One region of the Neorhizobium sp. T6_25 genome, then DNA from elsewhere that is predicted to be linked to it. Evidence: predicted binding sites of a transcription regulator. Region 1 holds the regulator's gene; the other holds the start of a gene.
The links. The regulator PhoB, encoded in region 1, activates phosphate uptake and scavenging genes when phosphate is short. The targets are predictions, from matches to a motif close to TGTCATNNANCTGTCAT.

Region 1 (4,145 bases):
ACGCCATGAGCGACGATGAAGCGGAAGCCAATGCGCTCGCGGACCCGGACAACCCACCCATGACGGGCGAGCAGATCCGCTCCGCTCCCCGCATGCAGCAGGTCAAGGTCATCCGACGCGCGCTCGGCCTGACCCAGGAAGAGTTTTCCGGCCGCTACCAGATTCCGCTCGGGACGTTGCGCGACTGGGAGCAAGGCCGATCCGAACCGGACCAGCCGGCAAAGGCATATCTGAAGGTGATTGCGGTCGACCCGCAAGGTACGGCGGAGGCGTTGGTGAAAGGCGCTGCATAGTTTCAATAGACGCCGAATGCTGCTTCGCCAGCCTCCATGGCAATGGTCCGCCGGGTCGCAATGAGACGGTCAGAATAAAGGTTGGACTCAAGTCCAACGAGACGGCGTCAGAAATCGCCCAATGCGTATCCGGCGCCGCGCACGGTCCGGATCACGTTGTCGGACTTGCCGAGGCTGATGACTTTGCGAAGCCGGCCGATATGGACATCGATGGCGCGCTCATCGACAGTCGTGTCGTCGCCCCATAGGGACGCCTTGAGCTCCGAGCGGGAATAGACCTTGCCCGGCGTCCGCATCAGGAATTCAAGGAGCTTGAACTCCTTCGGCCCGAGCTTGACCTCACGTTTCTGCCGGTGAACCCGATGGGCTTCCCGGTCAAGCGTGAGATCGCCGACCTTCAGCATATGGTCGAGAAGCGCCGGGTTCACGCGCCTGAGCAGGTTCTTCACACGGACAACGAGCTCGACCGGGGAGAATGGCTTTAGGAGGCAATCGTCGGCACCCGCCGCGAGTGCTATGAGGTGAAGGCCTTCGCCACCCGACGGCACAAGGAGGATGATCGGAAGGCGCGACAGGACAGGGTCGAGACGCACCTCGCGGCACACCTCGAGACCTCGCACGCCCGGAAGATCCGAACTCATGACCAGGATATCCGGCGGAACCGCTTTCAAGCGATTTGAGATCTCGGCTCCACTTGCCAGCATCGATACGACGAAGCTGTCGGCCACGAGGGCTTTCCGCAATATCAGGCGGAACGACTCGTCGTCGTCGACCAACAGGACCCGCGCGCTCATCTCGTGGCCACCAACTATGTTTCCATGGAGTATCCGGCGCCGCGGACGGTGCGGATGACATCCTGCATGTTGGAGAAGTTGAGTGCCTTGCGGAGTCTTCCCACATGGACGTCGACCGTACGCTCGTCGACGTAGATGTCATGGCCCCAGACGCCGTCCAGAAGCTGCGAGCGGGAAAAGACCCGCCCCGGCGCCGCCATCAGGAATTCGAGCAGGCGGAATTCGGTCGGGCCCAGACGCACTTCGCGGCTCTTGCGGTGGACGCGATGGGTTTCCCGATCAAGTTCGATATCGCCGCAACGGAGAACGCTTGAGAGCACCTCCGGACGGGCCCGGCGCAGCATGGCCTTGACGCGCGCCATCAGTTCCGGCGTCGAGAAGGGTTTTACCACATAGTCGTCGGCGCCGGTGGCGAGGCCGCGAACACGTTCGCTCTCCTCGCCGCGGGCCGTCAGCATGATAATCGGCAGGCGCTCGGTTTCCGGGCGCATGCGCAGCCGGCGGCAGAGTTCGATGCCGGAAACGCCGGGCAGCATCCAGTCCAGGATCAGAAGGTCCGGTACCCGCTCCTGAAGCCGAATTTCGGCTTCGTCGCCCCGCAAAACGGTATCGACCTCATAACCCTCGGCTTCCAGATTGTAGCGAAGAAGCACGCTCAGCGCCTCTTCGTCTTCTACGACAGCGATTTTCGGCAGCATTCTTGGCCTGCTCCGTCAGTTCTATTCGGTGATCGCGCCGAGCGTGTTCGACGAGTCGTCCTTCGGACGATCGCCTTCCGGCTGGGCGCCTGTCGTCATGTAGTAGATGGTCTCGGCGATGTTGGTGGCGTGGTCGCCGATACGCTCGATGTTCTTGGCGCAGAACAGAAGATGCGTGCAGGTGGTGATGTTGCGCGGATCCTCCATCATGTAGGTGAGGAGTTCGCGGAACAGCGAGGTGTACATCGCGTCGATTTCCTCGTCGCGGCTGCGGATCGCCTCGGCCTTTTCCGCCGAACGCGTCGCATAGACGTCGAGGACGTCCTTGAGCTGCACGAGGGCGAGATCGGAGAGATGTTCGAGGCCGCGGGCGAGCTTGCGCGGAACGCCGGTGCCCTGAACCGCGATGACGCGCTTGGCGGTGTTCTTGCCAAGGTCGCCGACGCGCTCCAGATCGGAGGCGATGCGCAGCGAACCGACGATCTCGCGAAGGTCGGCTGCAACCGGCTGGCGGCGGGCGATCGTGATGATCGCCTTGTCGCCGATCTCGCGCTCGGCGTGATCGAGGATCACGTCGTCGGAGATGACCTTCTGGGCGAGTGCGGCGTCGGAATTGACCAGCGCCCGCACGGCGTCCGAGCACATCTGCTCGGCGAGGCCACCCATTTCGGAAATGCGGCGGCTCAGGTATTTCAGTTCGTCGTCATAAGCCGACAGGATATGGGTCGATGCCATCTTCTAGTCCTCAAAATTGATTTTCAGGCGGCACAATCGGCTGGATCAGCCGAAACGGCCCATGATGTAATCCTGGGTGCGCTGATCGTCGGGATTGGTGAACATCTTGTCGGTGTCGTTCTCCTCGACGAGCTGGCCGAGATGGAACATGGCGGTGCGCTGCGACACGCGGGCAGCCTGCTGCATCGAATGCGTCACGATCACGATCGTGTAGTTGGCACGCAGCTCATGGATGAGTTCTTCAACCTTGGCGGTCGCGATCGGGTCGAGAGCCGAGCAGGGTTCGTCCATGAGGATGACTTCCGGCGACACGGCGATCGCACGGGCGATGCACAGACGCTGCTGCTGGCCGCCGGAGAGGCCGGTGCCGGATTCGTGCAGGCGATCCTTCACTTCGCCCCAGAGACCGGCGCGCTGCAGGCTCGCCTCGACGATCTGGTCCATGTCGGCCTTGTTCTTGGAAAGACCGTGGATGCGCGGACCGTAGGAAATGTTCTCGTAGATGGTCTTCGGGAACGGGTTCGGCTTCTGGAACACCATGCCGACGCGGGCGCGAAGTTCCACGACGTCGATGTTATTGTCGTAGATATCGTCCGTGTCGAGGGTGATCTTGCCTGTGACGCGGCAATTCTCGATCGTGTCGTTCATGCGGTTGAGGCAGCGCAGGAAGGTGGACTTGCCGCAGCCGGAAGGACCGATGAGAGCCGTCACAGTGTTTTCGCGGACGTTGAGGTTGACGTCGAAAAGCGCACGCTTTTCGCCGTAATAAACCGAAACGTCCTTGCCGATCATCTTGTGGGAAGCATCGCTCATCTTTTGGTCCAGCGCCTTTTCTACTGCCGATTCTGACATCATATTCATTGTCATACTCCTTCTACCAGCGCCGCTCGAAGCGACGCCGCAAGAGAATTGCGCCAACATTCATTAGGATGAGGAACAGGAGCAGGATGATGATTGCTCCCGAGGTACGCTCGACGAACGCGCGCTCCGCTTCGTTCGCCCACATGTAGATCTGGACCGGCAGCGCCGTCGACGGGTCAAGCGGCGTGGTCGGATAGTTGGCGACGAAGGCCACCATGCCGATCAGCAGCAGCGGCGCGGTTTCGCCGAGTGCGTGGGCCAGGCCGATGATGGTGCCGGTCAGGATGCCCGGCATGGCAAGCGGCAGGACATGGTGGAAGATCGTCTGCATCTTCGATGCGCCGAGCCCGAGGGCCGCCGCCCGGATCGAAGGCGGCACGGCCTTCAGCGCCGCGCGGGTCGCGATGATGATCGTCGGCAGCGTCATGAGGGTGAGCACCAGACCGCCGACGAAGGAGGCGGAACGCGGCAGGCCCATGAAGTTGACGAAGACCGCCAGACCGAGAAGACCGTAGACGATCGAGGGAACGGCCGCGAGGTTGTTGATATTCACCTCGATCAGGTCGGTGAACTTGTTCTTCGGGGCGAACTCCTCGAGATAGATCGAGGCGGCGACGCCGATCGGCAGCGCCAGGACAAGCACGATCAGCATCATGTAGAACGAGCCGATGAGCGCGACGCCGACGCCGGCGGCTTCCGGACGGCTCGATGCGCCGTTGACGAAAATGCCGCTGTTGAAATGCTTGGCAAGCGCACCGCTGTCG
Region 2 (4,145 bases), on a different contig from region 1:
ATGATGCCCGGCATGCCTTCCGAGCCCGACGGTGCCTGCACATCGGCGCGCGCCAGACGGTGACCGTCGGTCGCTACCGCGCGAAGCTTCAGGTCCCCGTCGGCTTCGATCGTGTGGAAGAAGATGCCGTTCAGGTAGTAGCGGGTCTCCTCGGTGGAGATCGCGAACTGGGTGCGATCGATCAGCATTTTCAGATCGGTCGCCTTCAGCTTGAACGTATGCGTGAAGCTGCCGGCGGTAAGGTCCGGGAAGTCCGATTCCGGCAGGCACTGCAGAGAGAACTTCGAGCGGCCGGATTGCACTGTCATCGAGCCGCCGTCCGGGTTGGTGGCGAGCAGCACCTCGGAACCGTCCGGCAGCTTGCGGACGATTTCGTAAAGCAGGTGCGCCGGAACCGTCGTGGCGCCGGCAGTCTCGACCATGGCCGGAAGGGCTTCGGTGATTTCGAGATCGAGGTCGGTCGCTTTCAGGTCGAGACCGGCGCCGGACGCGCGCATCAGCACGTTGGAGAGGATCGGGATGGTGTTCCGTCGCTCCACCACGCGATGCACGTGGTTCAGCGACTTCAGAAGGTTTGACCGCTCAAGAGTAATACGCATGGACGCAATCGCTTTCGACCGTGGCGATCCGGCAGGGCCGGACCCTGATATTCTGCCGGCTTTGGGTCAGCCGGATGATGTGGACCGGCAAAATGGCAGACAACCCGTTCGAAAAGCAAGAGGTGAACAAGGCGTTAGCAAGTCATTTCACATCTGTCTCACGCACTGCACACAGAAAATATGCGTTCTCAACGGCTTGCCCGTTACTTGCCGAAGCCGGCCGGCTTGCCCATAAAGGCTCATGACCATTCATCTGCGCGTGACGCCCCTTGACCGATGAACCGAAGAGCAGCCAGCGCGGCTATCGCGTCGCCAATACTTTCGTGCCCGCGCGGCCGCTGGAGCCGGCGCTTTATCTGGTCGCAACCCCGATCGGCAATCTCGGCGACATCACGCTGAGGGCGCTCGAAACGCTCTCCGGTGCCGATGTGCTGGCGTGCGAGGATACCCGGGTAACTCGGGTGCTGCTCGACCGCTACGGCATCGTCAATCGGCCTTACGCCTATCACGAGCATAATTCCGACGAGGTCGGGCCGAAGCTCATCGCGGCGCTGCAGGAGGGAAAATCGGTGGCGCTGGTCTCCGATGCCGGCACGCCGCTCGTCTCCGATCCCGGTTACCGCCTCGGTCAGATGGCGATCGAGGCCGGTCATAAGGTCGTGCCGATCCCCGGCGCCTCGGCGCCGCTCGCAGCCCTCGTCGGTTCCGGCATGCCGTCCGATGCGTTCCTGTTCGCCGGTTTCCTGCCGGTCAGGGACAAGGGCCGGCGGGACCGGCTGGCCGAGCTTTCGAAAGTGCCGGCGACTTTGATCTTCTTTGAATCGCCGCATCGCATCGGCGCAACGCTTGGCGCTGCCGCCGAAGTACTCGGGGCGGGGCGACGCGCGGCGGTCTGCCGCGAATTGACGAAGACGTTCGAGGAGTTTCGCCGCGGCACGTTGGAGGAGCTTGCCGCCTATTACAATGACGACCGCGTCGTGAAGGGCGAGATCGTGCTGCTCCTGGCGCCGCCCGAGGCAGAGGAGCCTCCCGGCGAGATCGAGGTGGACGTGCTGCTGCGCCAGCTTTCGGCCTCCATGCCAGCCGCCAAGGCTGCAGCCGAAGCTGCCCGCGTGACCGGACTTCCGCGCAAGGATCTCTATCAGCGGCTTCTGAACCTGAAAGGCGAGGCGGGTGGCGGAGATTGACCGAGACCTGAAGCGCCGCAAAGTCGAGCGGCAGAAGGCTCAGCGGCAAAAGGCTCAGCGATGGGGCCATGCCTCGGAATATCTCGCTGCGCTTTATCTCCTGCTCAAGGGCTATCGAGTCCTTGCGATCCGTTACCGTACCAAGCTCGGGGAGATCGATCTGATCGTCCGCAAAGGCGACCTGGTGGCTTTTGTCGAGGTCAAGGCGCGGATCGGGGAACAGGAGGCGATCGACGCCGTCGGTTACGTCACTCAGAGCCGAATTCGAGCCGCAAGCGATGTCTGGCTTTCAAAACGACAGGACGCCGCCAGATTGTCTCGGCGTTACGACGTGATCGCGGTGCTTCCCGGCCGTCTGCCGCGGCATTTTGCGAATGCGTTCTGACGCTGATGTGAAATTATTGCATAGGTGTGCAATGTAACATTCCTGACATAAAACTGTTAAGGGCCTGTCACAGCCTGGTCCTATTGCGGTCCTCATCCCAACAGAGGTGGAGAGGACCTAAAAATGTTCAAAAAACTTTCGATGGCCGCGATCGCGGTCGCACTGTCTGCGACCTCGTCGCTTGCTGCGACCGAAGTCACCTGGTGGCATGCCATGGGCGGCGAGCTTGGCAAGAAGCTCGAAGAGATCGCCCAGAAGTTCAACGAGAGCCAGAGCGACTACAAGGTCGTTCCGGTCTACAAGGGAAGCTATCCGGAAACGTTGACCGCCGCGATCGCCGCGTTCCGTGCCGGCCAGCAGCCGGCCATCGTCCAGGTCTTCGAAGTTGGCACCGGCACGATGATGGCCGCCAAGGGCGCCGTCTACCCGGTCTACAAGCTGATGGCCGATGAAGGCGAACCCTTCGACACCAAGACATTCCTGTCTCCGGTCACCGGCTACTATTCCGATACCAAGGGCAACATCCTGTCGCTGCCTTTCAACTCCTCCACGCCGATCATGTACTACAACAAGGACGTCTTCAAAAAGGCTGGCCTTGATCCCGAGGTTGCCCCGAAGACCTGGAAGGAAGTCGAGGAATTCTCGAGGAAGATCGTTTCCTCCGGCGCTGCCAAGTGTGGCCTCACCTCGGCCTGGATCACCTGGGTCCAGACCGAAAACCTTTCGGCGCTGCATGACAAGCCTTTCGGCACCCTGCAGAACGGTTTCGGCGGTGTGAAGTCTGAATTCAGCTTCAACGGTCCTCTGCAGACCAAGCACTGGGCAAACCTGAAGAAGTGGCAGGATGAAGGCCTGTTCAAGTATGGCGGTCCGGTCGGCGGCGACCAGGCGGCGACCATGTTCTATTCTCAGGAATGCGCCATTACGATGAACTCCTCCGCAGGGCGCGCAGGCGTCATCAACAACGCCAAGACCTTCACACCGGGCTTCGCCCCGTTGCCTTACTACGACGACGAGATCAAGGAGCCGAAGAACTCCATCATCGGCGGCGCCACCCTCTGGGTGCTGAACGGCAAGGAAAAGGCGACCTACAAGGGCGTAGCCAAGTTCTTCAGCTATCTCTCCAAGCCGGAAGTCCAGGCCGATTGGCACCAGTTCACCGGTTACCTGCCGATCACCAACGCTGCGTACGATCTCGGCCAGAAGCAGGGCTACTACGCAAAGAACCCGGGTTCCGACATCGCCATCAAGCAGATCACCCGCGGTACTCCCTCGGAAAATTCGAAGGGCGTGCGGTTCGGCAACTTCACCCAGGTCCGCACCATTGTCGACGAAGAGTTCCAGGCACTCCTCGCCAACAAGAAGGACGCCAAGCAGGCGCTCGACAGCGCGGTGCAGCGCGGCAATGCGCTTCTGCGTGAATTCGAAGCTGCCAACTCGAACTGATTGTTCCGATTGCTGCAGGGAGGACCGGCTGTCGCCGGCCCTCCCTTGCTTGCTTGTTACGTTGTGGTGAGGGACCGGTGGATACCAAAAGAACAACCTTCAACAACCGCCTGCTGCCCTATCTGCTGCTCGCGCCCCAGCTCGTTATCACGCTCGTCTTCTTCATCTGGCCTGCCGCGCAGGCAGTGAAATCCTCCTTCGAGCGGGAAGATCCTTTTGGCTTCTCGACCGTTTTCGTAGGGTTGACCCACTATCGGCAGTTGTTTGCGGATCCGAACTATCTGGATGCGCTCTGGCGCACCGCCGTATTCGCGGTATCCGTCACCGTTCTTTCGATGATGCTCGGCCTCGCATTCGCGGCGGCGGTCGATCGCCTGGCGCGGTCCGCAAAAATCTATACCACCCTGCTTGTCTGGCCTTATGCCGTCGCACCTGTGGTGGCGGGCGTCCTGTGGTGGTTTCTCTTCAATACTTCTACCGGCCTGCTGCCCTTCTTCCTGGAGCGCCTGGGCATTCGCTGGGACCATG

Region 2: the regulator PhoB is predicted to act here: its motif matches at 2,215-2,231, upstream of ugpB (sn-glycerol-3-phosphate ABC transporter substrate-binding protein UgpB).

What each region holds. Positions count from the first base shown of each region.
Region 1 is NZ_PVBL01000015.1:143,295-147,439, reverse strand. Features, by position in the region: gene C5L10_RS20290 (DNA-binding transcriptional regulator) at 1-293, shown strand, start outside; gene C5L10_RS20285 (winged helix-turn-helix domain-containing protein) at 401-1,087, opposite strand; gene phoB (phosphate regulon transcriptional regulator PhoB) at 1,102-1,785, opposite strand; gene phoU (phosphate signaling complex protein PhoU) at 1,807-2,520, opposite strand; gene pstB (phosphate ABC transporter ATP-binding protein PstB) at 2,566-3,381, opposite strand; gene pstA (phosphate ABC transporter permease PstA) at 3,395-4,145, opposite strand, start outside.
Region 2 is NZ_PVBL01000003.1:5,300-9,444, reverse strand. Features, by position in the region: gene dnaN (DNA polymerase III subunit beta) at 1-599, opposite strand, end outside; gene rsmI (16S rRNA (cytidine(1402)-2'-O)-methyltransferase) at 869-1,786, shown strand; gene C5L10_RS04515 (YraN family protein) at 1,773-2,171, shown strand; gene ugpB (sn-glycerol-3-phosphate ABC transporter substrate-binding protein UgpB) at 2,295-3,617, shown strand; gene ugpA (sn-glycerol-3-phosphate ABC transporter permease UgpA) at 3,695-4,145, shown strand, end outside.